DNA from 4 places in the Blautia sp. AM29-29 genome. Region 4 is predicted to be linked to each of the others. Evidence: predicted binding sites of a transcription regulator. Region 4 holds the regulator's gene; each other region holds the start of a gene.
The links. Region 4 encodes HrcA, which represses chaperone genes, less so after heat shock. Its sites were predicted from a motif close to TGTTAGCACTCNNNNNNNNNGAGTGCTAACA; they were not measured.
Positions count from the first base shown of each region.

Region 1: groES (co-chaperone GroES) is a predicted target of HrcA. The motif match lies at 2,643-2,673, and genes of this name have one in related genera.
Region 2: clpB (ATP-dependent chaperone ClpB) is a predicted target of HrcA. The motif match lies at 1,633-1,663, and genes of this name have one in related genera.
Region 3: DW769_RS07860 (Hsp20/alpha crystallin family protein) is a predicted target of HrcA. The motif match lies at 2,868-2,898, and genes of this name have one in related genera.

Region 1 is NZ_QUJD01000010.1:20,629-24,484, reverse strand. Features, by position in the region: gene DW769_RS08790 (hypothetical protein) at 1-390, opposite strand, end outside; gene groL (chaperonin GroEL) at 659-2,284, opposite strand; gene groES (co-chaperone GroES) at 2,321-2,605, opposite strand; gene codY (GTP-sensing pleiotropic transcriptional regulator CodY) at 2,953-3,774, opposite strand.
Region 2 is NZ_QUJD01000015.1:6,340-10,195, forward strand. Features, by position in the region: gene clpB (ATP-dependent chaperone ClpB) at 1-1,523, opposite strand, end outside; gene DW769_RS11405 (hypothetical protein) at 1,714-2,796, opposite strand; gene DW769_RS11410 (CobW family GTP-binding protein) at 2,969-3,856, opposite strand, start outside.
Region 3 is NZ_QUJD01000008.1:160,002-163,857, reverse strand. Features, by position in the region: gene DW769_RS07870 (ABC transporter permease) at 1-935, opposite strand, end outside; gene DW769_RS07865 (LacI family DNA-binding transcriptional regulator) at 1,158-2,186, shown strand; gene DW769_RS07860 (Hsp20/alpha crystallin family protein) at 2,262-2,717, opposite strand; gene DW769_RS17035 (hypothetical protein) at 3,109-3,237, opposite strand; partial or broken gene DW769_RS07855 (hypothetical protein) at 3,258-3,856, opposite strand, start outside.
Region 4 is NZ_QUJD01000018.1:3,678-7,533, reverse strand. Features, by position in the region: gene dnaK (molecular chaperone DnaK) at 1-437, opposite strand, end outside; gene grpE (nucleotide exchange factor GrpE) at 504-1,115, opposite strand; gene hrcA (heat-inducible transcriptional repressor HrcA) at 1,165-2,223, opposite strand; gene DW769_RS12800 (helix-turn-helix domain-containing protein) at 2,508-2,726, shown strand; gene DW769_RS12795 (hypothetical protein) at 2,804-3,169, opposite strand; gene DW769_RS12790 (helix-turn-helix domain-containing protein) at 3,342-3,560, shown strand; gene uvrB (excinuclease ABC subunit UvrB) at 3,772-3,856, opposite strand, start outside.

The DNA of each region.
Region 1 (3,856 bases), on a different contig from region 4:
TGCGGCAATCACGGCTGTGAATTTCATCAGCGTATTGTAATCCGCGTTTTCCAGGTTTTCACCGAAGCTGTAGCTTGTATCGATGCTTACCTTTTCGTACTTATCTCCGGTTCCGAGCGCTTCTTTTAGGTCCTCCTCGATCGGACTTACATCCTGCAGTCCTGCGTAATCCACTACGGCAATGCTCACGAGGTCATAATACTTCGCATTTTCATGGATATTCACAATCGTGCCGATGATGAAGATAACAGCGATGATGCCGAAAATGACAGCCTTGTAGTATTCCCAGATATAGGCCAGTTTCTCTTTAAAATTCATTTTCGACAGCTTCTCTTTTTCGAGCTGCATCTTCTCCTTCCTTGTCATGTCGGATTCATAACGACTTGCCATGTGTGTTTCTTCTCCTTTGTTGTATTTCCCCCAACATCCTACAAATCAGTATAGCATAAAACGCCGGAAGCGTCCATATACGCCGCCCGGCGAAAGCATGAAAACTTTCTGAAATTTTTTGTAACGATTCAGGGCCATGCGAAATGGAAGAAAAACTTTCCACTAAAAAATCGGCCGGCAAAGACAGGACTTCGGAACCCATGTTCCGCTACGGTCTTTGCCAGCCGGTTTTCTTATTTTGTTTTACCAGACATTTTTATCCCGGAAATTACATCATTCCCATTCCGCCGTCTGCGCCTGCCGGCATAGCCGGAGCCGGCTCTTTGATGGTGGAAACTACGGACTCGGTGGTCAGCAGCGTTGCGGAAACGCTGGTAGCGTTCTGCAGTGCGCTTCTGGTAACCTTAACCGGATCAAGGATACCAGCCTGGATCATGTCTACATACTCTTCGTTGTATGCATCAAATCCAACACCTACTTTGGACTCTTTTACTTTGTTGATAACAACAGCGCCTTCCAGACCTGCGTTTGTTACGATGTGGAACAGAGGAGCCTCAAGTGCTTTCTGTACGATTCTTGCACCGATCTTCTCGTCGCCGTCCAGGTTGTCAATCAGCTCTGCAAGCTGTGTTGTTACATGGATGTATGCAGAACCGCCGCCTGCGATGATACCCTCTTCTACGGCTGCTCTCGTTGCATTTAAAGCATCCTCCATACGGAGTTTCTCTTCTTTCATCTCGGTCTCGGTTGCTGCACCTACACGGATCACAGCTACGCCGCCTGCCATTTTTGCCAGTCTCTCCTGCAGTTTCTCTTTATCGAACTCAGAAGTGGTCTCCTCGATCTGGGATCTGATCTGGCCGATTCTTGCAGCGATGGCATCTTTTGCGCCGGCACCGTCAACGATAACAGTGTTCTCTTTCTGAACTTTAACAGATTTTGCACGTCCGAGCATTTCCAGAGTAGCGTCTTTTAATTCCAGACCAACTTCCTCGGAGATCACCTGGCCGCCGGTCAGGATTGCGATATCCTCGAGCATTGCTTTTCTTCTGTCGCCGTATCCCGGTGCTTTGACAGCTACTACGTTGAAGGTTCCGCGCAGTTTGTTGATCACGAGTGTCTGGAGAGCCTCGCCCTCTACGTCCTCAGCGATGATCAGCAGTCTTGCGCCGTTCTGTACGATCTGCTCCAGCAGCGGAAGAACTTCCTGAATGTTGGACAGTTTCTTATCGGTAATCAGGATATATGGATTGTCGAGAACGGCTTCCATTTTCTCCATATCGGTACACATGTAAGCGGAGATATATCCACGGTCGAACTGCATACCTTCTACCAGCTCCAGCTCGTTCTGCATGGTCTTGGACTCCTCGATGGTGATAACGCCGTCTTTGGAAACTTTTTCCATAGCGTCAGCTACCATCTGGCCTACTTCTTCGCTTCCGGAAGAAACAGCTGCAACTTTTGCAATCTGCTCTTTGCCTGCTACCGGCTGGCTCATCTCTGCAAGGATCTGAACAGCTTTATCGGTTGCTTTCTTCATTCCCTTACGAAGAACGATCGGGTTCGCACCTGCTGCCAGGTTTTTCATTCCTTCGTTTACCATAGCCTGTGCCAGAACGGTTGCGGTTGTGGTACCATCACCTGCTACGTCGTTGGTCTTTGCAGCAACTTCTTTGATGAGCTGTGCGCCCATGTTTTCAAAGCCGTCTGCCAGCTCGATCTCTTTTGCAATCGTAACACCATCGTTTGTGATGAGCGGAGCGCCGTACTGTTTGTCCAGAACAACGTTTCTTCCTTTCGGTCCAAGGGTTACACGTACGGTATCTGCAAGCTGGTTTACACCATTCTGAAGAGCGTTTCTTGCCTCTGCTCCATATTTAATCTCTTTTGCCATGATTGTCATGCCTCCTGATTTTTACTTGATTATTCTTTATTTTACAACTGCCAGAATGTCATCCTGTTTTACGATGATGTACTCTTCGTCTTCCAGTTTGACGTTGGTTCCTGCATATTTGGAATAGATTACCTGATCTCCGACTGCAACTTCCATTTTTACTTCTTTGCCGTCTTCTACTTTTCCAGGTCCTACTGCGATAACCTCAGCCTGCTGCGGTTTCTCCTGTGCCTGTCCCGGAAGTACGATACCGGATTTTGTGGTTTCCTCTGCTTTTAACTCTTTTAATACAACTCTGTCACCTAAAGGTACTAACTTCATTTATGTTTCCTCCTTCAAGATTTCATTCAGTTTTATTTATTAGCACTCAGTTCATTCGAGTGCTACTTGATGGTTCTTACTATAGTGTTTTCCACCTCATTTCGCAAATGCATGAATTTTGTAATTCTCTTTTTTTTTCTCGTGATAACTCTTAATTTCTCTTATTTTCTCGTTTTTTCTTATTTTGGCAACTTTTTCATATTTTATACTCTCTTTAGAATCTAATTATAGTTTATTCCTAAAAACGGGAATGATACCATTTTTTTCCGCTCCCCGAATGCTTTTTTGCACAAAAAGAAACGGCGCCATTCTTAAACGGCTCCGATTCTTTTCTACATTCCACTTTTTTATTTTTTCGCCTCGTCCGGATGGGCATCGCCCTTTCCTTTCAGGTTCTTTCTTGCTTTGATCTCGTCGAGTTCATCAAAGATATAATCATTTAATACCTTGATATACGTTCCCTTCATACCGCTGGAACGGGACTCGATGACGCCTGCGCTCTCGAATTTGCGGAGGGCATTTACGATGACAGATCTTGTGATGCCGACGCGGTCTGCAATTTTGCTTGCAACCAGAATGCCCTCATCCCCGTTCAGTTCATCAAAGATATGGATGATGGCTTCCAGTTCGGAGAAGGACAACGTGTTGAATGCGGATTTAACCACCTGAACCTTGCGGTTTTCCTCCACATTTTCCTCGTTGACGGAACGCATCATTTCCAGTCCGACAACGGTTGTGCCGTACTCACTGACGATGATATCGTCGATATCGTACTGCGGGGTGCAGCGGTACATAAATACGGTACCAAGGCGTTCTCCGGCGATCTCGATCGGGCAGATAATTGCGGTGTAGCGCTCTACACCAGGCCGCTCAAAGCCGAGGGTCTGTAAATTGACGTTCTCTTTTGTGGAGAGTACGCCGAGGAGACGCTCGTTTAATGCGGCATCGACATAACCGCCCACCTTATCCTCGATCAGCTCCGTAATTTCTTCCACGCCCGGGCAAAGGCTGATGCCCAGCACTTTTCCTTTTTTACTGATCACCAGGATATTGGAACTTAACGTTTCCATCAGGACTTCACAGATATCGTTGAACACGACCTTCGTGGAGTGATTGTTATGAAGCAGTTTGTTGATTTTTCTGGTTTTATCCAGCAGTTGTACGCTCATGTTCTTCTCCTTTCTTTATTTTCTGCATTTTTTTGGCGTATCCGCCGAAAAAAATGCACACTGATGCCTTTTTCAGACAACC
Region 2 (3,856 bases), on a different contig from region 4:
AATTTCGGGAGTTCACCGTACTGCAGTTCAGCGGCGCGGTTCAGATCGTAATCATTCTTTGCTTTCTGGATCTGGCGGTTCATGTCCTCGATCTGCTCACGCAGTTTGGACAGTTTCTCAACGGAACTCTTTTCATTTTCCCACTGTGCCTTTGCAGAATTGAAGGTATCCTTTAACTCAGCCAGCTCTTTCTGCAGTGTTTCCAGACGCTCGCGGCTCAGATTGTCGGTCTCTTTTTTCAGTGCGGCTTCCTCGATCTGCATCTGCAGAATCTTACGGCGCTGCTCATCCAGCTCGGCCGGCATGGAATCCAGTTCTGTCTTGATCAGGGCGCATGCCTCGTCGACCAGGTCGATTGCTTTATCCGGCAGGAAACGGTCGCTGATGTAACGGTTCGAAAGGGTTGCGGCTGCAACGAGGGCACCGTCGGTGATTTTTACGCCGTGATAAACTTCGTAGCGCTCTTTTAAGCCACGCAGGATGGAAATCGTATCCTCTACGGTCGGCTCATCAACCTGAACCGGCTGGAAACGGCGCTCCAGGGCGGCATCTTTTTCGATGTACTGGCGGTACTCATCCAGCGTTGTGGCACCGATGCAGTGCAGTTCGCCTCGTGCCAGCATAGGTTTCAGCATGTTTCCGGCATCCATCGCGCCGTCGGTCTTTCCGGCGCCGACGATCAGGTGCAGCTCATCGATGAACAGAATGATTTTTCCGTCGCTCTTTCTGACTTCCTCCAGAACGGCTTTCAGACGCTCCTCGAATTCGCCGCGGTATTTTGCACCGGCTACCAAGGCTCCCATATCGAGGGAGAAAATGGTTTTATCTTTCAGGCTCTCCGGTACATCGCCGTTGGCGATTCGCTGGGCCAGGCCTTCTACGACTGCGGTTTTACCAACACCAGGCTCACCGATCAGAACCGGATTGTTTTTTGTCTTACGGGACAGGATACGGACAACGTTCCGAATTTCGGTATCACGGCCGATAACCGGGTCCATTTTCTGGTTTCTGGCTTTTTCTACGATATCCTGGCCATATTTTTCCAGGGTGTCGTATGTTGCCTCCGGGTTGTCGGTGGTAACTCTCTGGTTTCCGCGCACGGTGCTTAATGCCTGCAGGAAACGTTCTCTTGTGATGCCGTACTCCTGAAACAGTTTTTTCATGGACGGGCTTGGGTTTTTCAGCATTGCCAGGAAGAGGTGTTCTACGGAAACATACTCGTCTCCCATGGCTTTCGCCTCATCCTCAGCATTTATCAGTGCTTTATTCAGATACTGACCGATATACGGCTGACCGCCGGATACTTTGACGCGGTCGTTCAGCGCCGTCTCGACACGGTTCAGAAAATGATCTTTGTTGATTTCCATCTTTTCGATCATTTTCAGAATCAGGCTGTCGTCCTGATGCAGGAGGTTATACAACAGATGCTCCTGCTCTATTTCCTGGTTGCCGAAATCGTATGCGGTCTTTTCCAGGTCCTGTACAGCCTGCAGCGATTTTTGTGTGAATTTACTAATATTCATAATCGGCTTCCTCCTTATCTATTTGGGTGCTAACATTCGCTCCGAACAAAAAGAGCGTTGATGTGAATTTTCTTTTCTTTCTTTGTTCTAGTCGTACTATAACACTAGTTGTTAGCACTGTCAAGAGGTGAGTGCTAATTTTTTTTTATTTTTCCCGACGCTCCTTTTCTCCCTCCCCCCTAAAAGATTTTTATTCATCGCCGTACACAGCAATAAAATGAATCAGTGCCTCTGTTTCGGAACTGGCATACTTTTTGGCAGATGCTTCCAGCGGCTGTGATTGATATGCTTCAAACGAATCGCCCTCGTCGCGTCCAGATATGTAGCGATTATCATTTAGTTTCCACTTCCTCATTTCTTCAAAATAAGCAGTATTCGCCATTTCCGAATTCCAGTCCATTCGCTCCAGCAGATAATACTCCATTCCATGATAACATTCTTCGCAAATTCCCGTAAAAAATTCTTCTGCTGTCTGAGATGTTAAATGCTCTGGAGCATACCATATTTCGTTCTCTTCATTATTATATAATGCAACGCAATTCGATGATCCTGTCTCTTTCACATACAGCGGAATTTCGGGAATTCCAAGTCGTTCTGTTTCAAGCCGTACCATCTTCTGCGCTGCAATTGTTCTTTCTTCCAGTGTTTTTTGCCTCCATTCGCTCTCCTTTAAGCTCAGCAGAAATTCTTTATTTTCCTGAAAAATGTTCTCCTGATTCTGGACGAGATTATAGTCCTTTTTTCGTTCGTAAAGTTCTGCCACTCCGGACGGAGACTCAAGCTTCCAATATATCATCATACAAGTCGGTACCATACTCACGCATACTGAAACAAACAGAAATGCGTTTAAGTCACTTCTTTTTAATCTCCAGAATTTTTTCGGAGAATATTTTCGTTTTTTTCTATGTAAATCTCTTAAAACCGTAACAAGAAATATCCCATCCAGCACTGCAAGAAACAACACAATTTTCAGTGAATATTGGGCAAATAAAAACAGCATCAGTATGCTCGGCGGAAATGTATAGAATAAAACTTCATTTGCAGTTCCATCTGCGCAGTAGCTTCGAATGGGTGAGGCCAGCCACAAAATCAGGCACAGCGCATAGGCAAAAAGCATTGTCCCCGACGAAATATGGACGGAACATTCTGTAATATATACCTCAACCTGTTTCACATACATCACATACAAGATACAGATCGGATATAAAATCGAGCTTTTGCTCAACCAGTATGCCGCTGATTTTCTTTCCCGTCTTCTTTTCTGTTCCTCCATATCAGATCCCCCCTGATTTTTCTTTTGTTTTATTTGAAATACTTGTATGTTTATTTTAGCGTAATTTTTCGTTTTTGCCTATCCTTCGTTTTTCAGTTGAATCTTTCTGTAAAAACCAAAATTGCGAAACCCTGTTTTGGCAGGACTCCGCAATCTCTTTTTCCTATTTACTTTATGATACATGACGGGCAGCATATTTCATTTTCTGGTTTCCGGCGCATTTCTTAAAATACTGCCGGATCGCATCTTCGTTCATATCGTTTCCGATAAACACAGCCTGGCCGGCGTTTTTCTGTTCTGTGCCGGTGATGCTGTAGCGGTGATCGGCGACATCAAATTGGAGAAACTGGTCTCCGGCTGCGAACTGTCCTTTTGCACGGATGATATTTCCAAACGCTCCGCGAATGATCTGTTCCAGAAAACACCACAGGGTTTCCGGTGCCTCCATTCGGATATTTTCGAAGGAGAAGGTCTCCGGCATCTTTTCGCCGCTCTGCGTATCCTGTACTTCTTTCTCATATCGGCCGCCCAGCAGCAGGCTCTGGTAATCTTCCCATGTCATCGTGGATGCATAATCCGTGATGATTTTTGCCTGCGGGTTAATTTCCTGCAGAAATTTCTGGATGCGCTGTTTTTCTTCCGCCTGGCATGCTTCTGTTTTGGAAACAATGATCGTATCCGCGCTTCGGATCTGATCCTGATACAGCTCGGGATATTCCGCCATATAGCGGCGGTAACTGTAAACATCCACAATAGTGACCGGCGAGAGAAGCTGAATTCTCTCGTACTCGATCTGACGCAGATTTTCTATAATCCGGGCGAGACTTCCGACGCCTGTCGGTTCTACGATCAGGTATTCCGGGTCTACCACATTGGCAATGGTCAGCACGGATGCTGCAAAATCCTTTTTCCCGATGCAGCAGATGCACTGCTCTGTCATTTCCCATACATTTTTCTGCGTTCCTTGCCGGTTCTGGCCAAGACGTGCGCCGTCGATTCCTGCGGCTCCATATTCATTTTCCAGTATGGCAAACCGCTGATCGACGTTCCTGGCCAGCCG
Region 3 (3,856 bases), on a different contig from region 4:
AATCCTTCTCCATCATTCAGTTTCTTAACAACCCAGTTCACAAAGATCAGCAAGATAACATTTACAACTGAATTGAAAAGACCTACCGCTGTCGAATATCCATAGTCTCCATTCAGAAGTCCAATACGGTATACATATGTAGACAGGATTTCTGATGCCGGAAGGTTCATATCTGTCTGTAAAGCATAAGCTTTTTCGAAACCAATACTCATGATATTTCCAGCCTGCAAAATAAACTGAATTACAATGATATTCTTAATTGCCGGCAATTCTACATACCAGATCTGCTGCAGAAGATTCGCTCCATCCATGAGGGCTGCTTCTTCCAGCTCCTTGCTGGCATTCGCCAGTGCTGCTGTGTACATGATAGATGCCCATCCTGCGGTCTGCCAGATTCCACTTGCAATGTAAATTGTCCGGAATGCAGAAGGCATTGTCATCCAGTTTGTACTGATTCCTAATACTTTATTCAGTGGGCCTACAGGAGATAAAAGCATACGAACCATACCACAAAGCACGATGACTGAAATAAAGTTTGGCATATAGATCAAAAGCTGCACTTTCTTCTTAATTCCGGTCTTACGAATACGATTCAGAAGCAATGCAAGAATGATTGGAACCGGAAATCCCCACAGTAATCCATAGATACTCAATTTCAACGTATTCATCAGATAGTTCATAAAATCTGGTGAAGATAAGAATCGTCTGAAATGCTCAAGCCCTACCCAGGGACTACCAAGAACTCCTTTTATTACATTGTAATCTTCAAAAGCAATCAGAAGACCTCCCATCGGGAGATACTTAAAAATAATTGTCAGTAAAAGTCCTGGCATCAGGAAAAAAAGATATAACTGCCAGTTTTTCTTCACATAAGTCATCTTTTCTCTCCACGTTCGCTTGCTTACGGACTTTGCTTGATTTTGCATTCTTTTCATGCACTTCTTCCTCCATTCCATTGATTTTATGAGAACCGGTTACGTAACCGGTTATTTTATGATTTGATATTACTATATCCATTTCTTTCTGTCAACACTTTTGTATACTAAAATAACCGGTTACGTAATCAGTTATTTTATCGTTGCGTTTTTCCATCAAAATTGCTATACTGAAAAATATTATTAACCGTCAGCCATCATATTGAAGGAGATTCAACTTTTATGAGTAAAAAGAAACAGGTAACTTTTGCAGATATTGCGGAATACACCAATTTTTCAAAAACTACAATATCAAGATACTTCAATCATCCTGATTCTCTTACCTTGGAAAACCAGGAAAAGATTTCACAAGCTCTTGACACACTTGGATATAAAAAGAATAAGCTGGCAAAAGTTCTGGCAAATGGAAAAAGTGAATTTATTGGAATCATTGTTCCGAATCTTTACCTGCACTATTATTCTGAGATGCTGACACAATTCCTTTCCAGCTACCGTGATTATCATTATAAGTTTCTTGTTTTCGTCAGCGAACATGGCGCAGAAGAAGAACAACAGTATATTGAAGAACTTCTGTCTTATCAGATTGAAGGACTGATTGTTTTAAGTCACACTCTTCCATCTGAGAAACTCGCTTCCTACCAGATTCCTGTCATCGCAATTGAACGCGAAGCAGAACATATCAGCAGCGTCAATACTGACAACTATATGGGAGCACTTCAGGCTACTTCTCTGTTGATTCGAGATAAATGTGATATATTAATTCACATAAATGTCAATGTGAATAAATCCGCCCCGGCTTATGACCGAATCTGGGCCTTTCAGGCAACTTGTGAAGAATATCATGTGCCATATGATATAGATTTGAGTGTAAAAGGTGCTTCTTATCATGAGCTTTTGGATGTAATCCGAGAGATTTTCAATAAGATAGAATCAAAATACCCCGATCAAAAAAAAGGTATCTTTCTTGCGAACGATACCTATGCTAATATGTTTCTTAATTTAATTTTCCAAAAATACGGGACATTTCCTTCCACTTACGAGATTGTTGGATTTGACAATTCTCCGATTGCCAGCGAGGCAATCCTTCCGATCACAACCATCGGACAGCAGATCGATGTGATTGCAAAAACTGCCATGGATCTTCTGGTCCAGCAGATGGAGGAACAGAAAAAGCGTGTTCCCAAACCATTGGGTGAACCCATCCATAAACAGATTACACCTATATTAATTCGCCGCAATACAACAGAATAATTTATTTCTCATGTAAAAAAGGCCGGGATCCTTTCCGATCCCGGCTATATATGGGGGGAGAATAAGCAATGGAAGTTAACCTTCGATTGCGATGTAACCATCTTTTTCTTCAACGGCTTTCGGTGCTTTCTTCGGAACAGAAAGTTTCAGAATACCGTCTTCATATTTCGCATGGATATCTTCTTCACTGACTGCATCACCAACATAGAAGCTTCTGCTTAAAGTACCAGCATAACGTTCACGTCTGATGTAGTTGCCCTTCTTATCCTGTTCATCTTTATCAAGACCTTTGGCTGCTGACAGTGTCAGATAACCATCCTTCAGCTGAACCTTAATCTCGTCTTTCTTAAATCCCGGAAGATCCACATCCAGTTCATAACTGCCATCAGTTTCACGGATATCCGTTTTCATCATGTTCTGCGCATGTTTACCATAAAGCGGATTCTTCTTGCCCCAGAACTCATCTTTAAACGGGAAGTCCATCCAGTCATCATCAAATAAGTTTTCTCCAAAAATACTAGGCATTAACATAAGTCATCTCTCCCTTTTCTTTTATGATCTATCTTGAAATAAGTTTTAAGTTCTGAACTCGGTTGGTATGAAGGATATTCAAAAGATTTTCTTTCAATCTTTTTATCTCATATCCCTCTTCCTTTGTTCTAGTTGTAATAGAACACTTATTATTAGCACTATCAAGAGGCGAGTGCCAATTATTCTGTGAAAAATTTGTGAAGCCTTGATTTTACGGGCTTCACAGGGATTTTTCACTTGCTTTCGCACTCTATTTTCTTGATTTGACCACATTTTTACGACAAATCTTTGGAAAAATATATTCGTCTAATTTTCTTACCACATTTTACGACAACGACTTATGGTTTATACCACAGCAGGTACGGTTTCCGGCAGATTCATTTTAGACATCTCATTTTCCACGTGAGACTTCTTTAATTTTCTTTGTCAGGTCTTTCCGAACAATCTTACCGTCAAAGTTCTGACGGAGCTTGTTCTTTATTTCTTCATGGGTACTTTCACCCTCTGCAAATTGCTCCATCTTTCTCTCCTCCTGCGGCATTAACTAAAAAAATCAAACTCGTCCACCGCAAAGGCGATGTCAATCTGAAATGGCTCCCGCTGTGGCATCTGTAATCCCTGTTCATCTGCAATTACCAGATAATAAGTAGCTGTATTGCTGTATTTTAGAGATTTTAGATTAAACTGACAACGGAAAGTTCTTTCTGCACCGTTATCACTGGTCTTATCTGCAATAATCTTCTGAATATCACTAATCTGCTTGCCGTCCTCATCTGTAAAGTAAACCTGATGGTCACTAATCTCTGTCATTAGCTTTGTCAGAATTACTTCGTTAATACACGGAAAGCACTCTGTTCCTACCAAATCTTCTACTGTCAGCTTTTCAAAACGCTGATACAGACGAGCTTCATCCTCAACATAACGTGCCACATCATATAATTGCGGAATGTTGTCACTATGAAGCCATTCAGAAATAAAACCGTCCAGTCCGGCAAGATATTCCTGCCGCATGGTACGGGTCGCCGCGGTTAAAAGCAGATGAATTGCCAACCGCCCAAGATCTGGTTCTTCCTCCACAAATCCGCATCCCTGACGAACCATCGCCCAAAATGCTGCGTCTGCATGATATTTTACAAAAT
Region 4 (3,856 bases):
TTGATGATACGTTTTACATCAAGACCTGCGATTTTACCGGCATCTTTGGTTGCCTGACGCTGTGCGTCATTGAAGTAAGCCGGAACTGTGATAACTGCTTCTGTTACTTTCTCACCAAGGTAGTTCTCTGCATCACCTTTCAGTTTCTGAAGAATCATAGCGGAGATCTCCTGCGGAGAGTATTTCTTTCCTTCGATGTCTACTTTATAGTCAGTACCCATCTCACGTTTGATAGAACGGATGGTTCTGTCTGCGTTTGTTACAGCCTGACGTTTTGCCGGCTCGCCGACCAGACGGTCACCTGTTTTTGTGAATGCTACGATAGATGGAGTTGTTCTTTCACCCTCTGCGTTTGCGATAACGGTTGGTTTTCCACCTTCCATAACGGCTACACAGCTGTTTGTTGTTCCTAAGTCAATACCAATAATTTTGCCCATTGTTGTTTCCTCCTCAATGAATTATGCTAAAAAATGGTTTAATTTCTATTTATTTATCTTCAAGGCTTAATTAGCCACCTTGACCATACTGTGACGGACTACGGAACCTTTGTACATGTAGCCCTTCAGGAACTCTTCTACGACGATGTTCTCGCCGGCTTCCTCATCCTCCACATGCATCACCGCGTTGTGCAGGTTCGGATCGAATTCCTTTCCAACGGCCTCGATCACGGTTACACCGAGTTCATCGAGTGCTGTGGTAAACTGTTTGTATACTTTATTCATGCCGTCTGCGAACGGATCTTCCTCCGGGTTTTCCACCGTTGCAAGTCCGCGCTCGAAGCTGTCAACAACCGGAAGAATCTTCTCGATGATGTCTTTTGCTCCAATGGCATACATATTTGCTTTTTCTTTTTCGGTGCGTTTGCGGAAGTTATCGAACTCTGCCATCTGACGGGTCAGGCGGTCAGTCAGCTCTTCGATTTTCTCATCTTTTTTATCTTTTTTCTTTTTGAAGAACTTTCGTTCTTTGCCATCCTCAGCAGTTTCTTCTGCAGCTTCCGCTTCTTTTGCCTCTGCTGCTTTCTTTGCTTCTTCCTGCTCCGCAGCCGGTTCGGTTTCCGGCAGATCGGTCTCTGCTCCGGTTTCTTTTTCCATCTCGCGTGTAGGTTCTTCCATGGTTTCCTCTTTCTTTCTATTTTCTTCGCTCACTGATCATTCCACCTTTCTACTCACCTGTGTCCGGCTTTTTGAAGACGGCGTCCAGTTGAACTTTTAATGTTTTCAGGTTATCTACCACATTTTCGTAATCCATCCGCTTTGGTCCCACGATGCCGATTGTTCCGCGCATACCGTTTCCCATATCGTATGTGGTGGTGACCACGCTGCAGTCCCGTAAGGGTTCCATCGAAGATTCATTTCCGATGTATACCTGAATACCGGTATTTTCCTCTCCGTCCTGCTCCTCGGCAGCTCCTTTGATCATATCGACCAGTTTCTGCCGTTCCTCGAATGTGGAGATCAGCTGGCTGGCTTTGCTGCTGTCGGAAAGCTCAGGGTACTTGAAAATGTTGGTTGCGCCGCTGGTGTACACCGGCACATCTTCTTCGCTGACTGCGATGGCTTCCGCTACGGTATCGACCACTTTGCTGATGATGCCGGAGTGGATGCCTGCCTGCTCTTTCATTTTCTTAATCATGCCAAGATTGATTTCTTCAATGGTCAGGCCATTGAGCTGTGTGTTCAGAAGCAGGTTCAGCTTTAATATCTGTTCATCGTTGATGGTCTCGTCGAGGTCGATCATCTGGTTTTTCACCAGGTTGCCTTCTACGACGATGACGGCCAGGAGCTGCTCTTCATTGACTTTTGAGAGCTGGATGAATTTCACTTTATTTCTGTGATATTCCGGTCCTGTAATCAACGTTGCATAGTTGGTAGATGAAGCGAGGACTTTGACAACCTGCTGCAGAACTTTTTCCATTCGGTCTGTTTTTTCAATGACCATGTTTTTGATGTCTGCAACTTCCTGTTCTTTTTCCCGCATCAGCTCATCTACATAGAGGCGGTAGCCTTTATCGGAAGGAATGCGTCCTGCGGAAGTGTGGGGCTGTAAGATGTAACCCATCTCTTCCAGATCGGACATTTCATTCCGGATTGTGGCGGAGCTTAAATTCAAATCCGTGTATTTGGAAATCGTTCTTGAGCCGACCGGCTCGCCCGTTTCCAGATACGTCTGGATGATCGCTTTTAATATTTTTCTTTTTCTTTCATCCAATTCTGTATCCACTAAGATAAGCTCCTTCCTGTTGTATAGTCCTGTTAGCACTCGTTTCAGTGGAGTGCTAACATCTATGCTCTTAAGATAGCACTCTGCCTTTTGTTTGTCAACACCTTTTCCCGGTTTTTCTATGAAGAAATTGTGAAAAAAGTATAAACCGTTTTCTTTCTGAAAAGGAATCTGACTTTTCTTTTTTATTGCATTCTACTGTTTCAAAGGCGCTATAGCCGTATGGTAGGATTCTGCCATTTCGATACGACCATTTAGTAGCATTTTCTCAGAGGTGATGAATCATGAAATATCAGAGACTGGAGGATCTGCGCACGGACCGCGATCTGACGATCCGCCAGGTTGCCGACTATCTCGGCTGCAACCGCGATGTGTATACCCGATATGAAAAAGGCGTCCGGCAGCTGCCGATCTCCATTGCCATCCGTCTGGCGGAGCTGTATCAGGTCAGTCTGGATTATCTGGTCGGCATCAGCGATGAGAAGCGGCCGTATGGATCCTGACTTTCCGGTGTCTCCGCCGCAGCAAAAGCAGGAGGACAGTTTTTCTTCTCCCTGTCCTCCCTGTTTTGCTTTTTCGTTTACAGATTCTGCAGATATTCCATCATCCGCGTTTCGCTGAGTTTCCATCCGTCCGGCTCCCCGCAGAGATACAGCGTAAAATGCCCGCACTGGACTCCGTTTTCCAGGTGGATGCCGGTATACAGTTCTACAATGAGGAGTTCTTCTGCTTTTTCTTCATATATATTAGTGATCTGATAGATGCGCTCTCCCTTTTCGTCCACCGGCCATTCTTTCTTCAGCACATCCCTCAGACGGCTCTCCCGCCCCTGCGCTTCGCATTCTTCCTCCCGGCTGATCATTTTTTCAAACGCTTCCGGCGTCTCCATCCGTTCCACTATATTCTGGACAAAATCTTCTATTTCTATTCTTTCTGCTTTTCCCATTCGTTCCCCCATTTCTGCCGTACATATTTTTCTGTTTTCTGCACAGGCTGTCTTCACCCGCCGTTTCTCTCTCCCGCCCCATTCTCCAATTTGCGACCATATGATCTGATTTAACTTTGTCCATCCAACCGTTTGGTAGTATGGGTTTGAATCTGAAAGGATGGTACAACGTATGAAATACCAGAGAATTGAAGATATGCGGATCGATCAGGATCTCACCATCAAAGAGATTTCTGCCCTGCTCGAATGCAACCGCGACGTCTATTCCCGCTACGAAAAAGGAATCCGCGACATCCCGATCGACTATGTGATCCGGCTTGCACGGTTCTATGACTGCTCGGTCGACTATCTGCTGAGTGTCTCCAGTAAAAAGAGAAAATTCGGCGATTAATTTTTTTATTGTTGTCTTTTTTATTTTTGTGTTTTTCGTTTTGATACGACCGTTTGGTCGTATTTTATATTATAATGGTATTCTTATTTTGCGTCAATTCTGAACAAGAAGGAATCAAAATCGGACGCAAAAAAGCGTGCCGGAAAGTTTTCTGTCGCTTTTCCGGCACGCTTTTTTTCATGCTCTTTTCTTCTTTTTTATTTCTGATTTTTTATTCTTCCATGTCATCCAGGCTCTTCTTCAGTGTGATCATTTTGTCACGCAGCTCGGCGGCCATTTCGAAGTTGAGTTCGGCG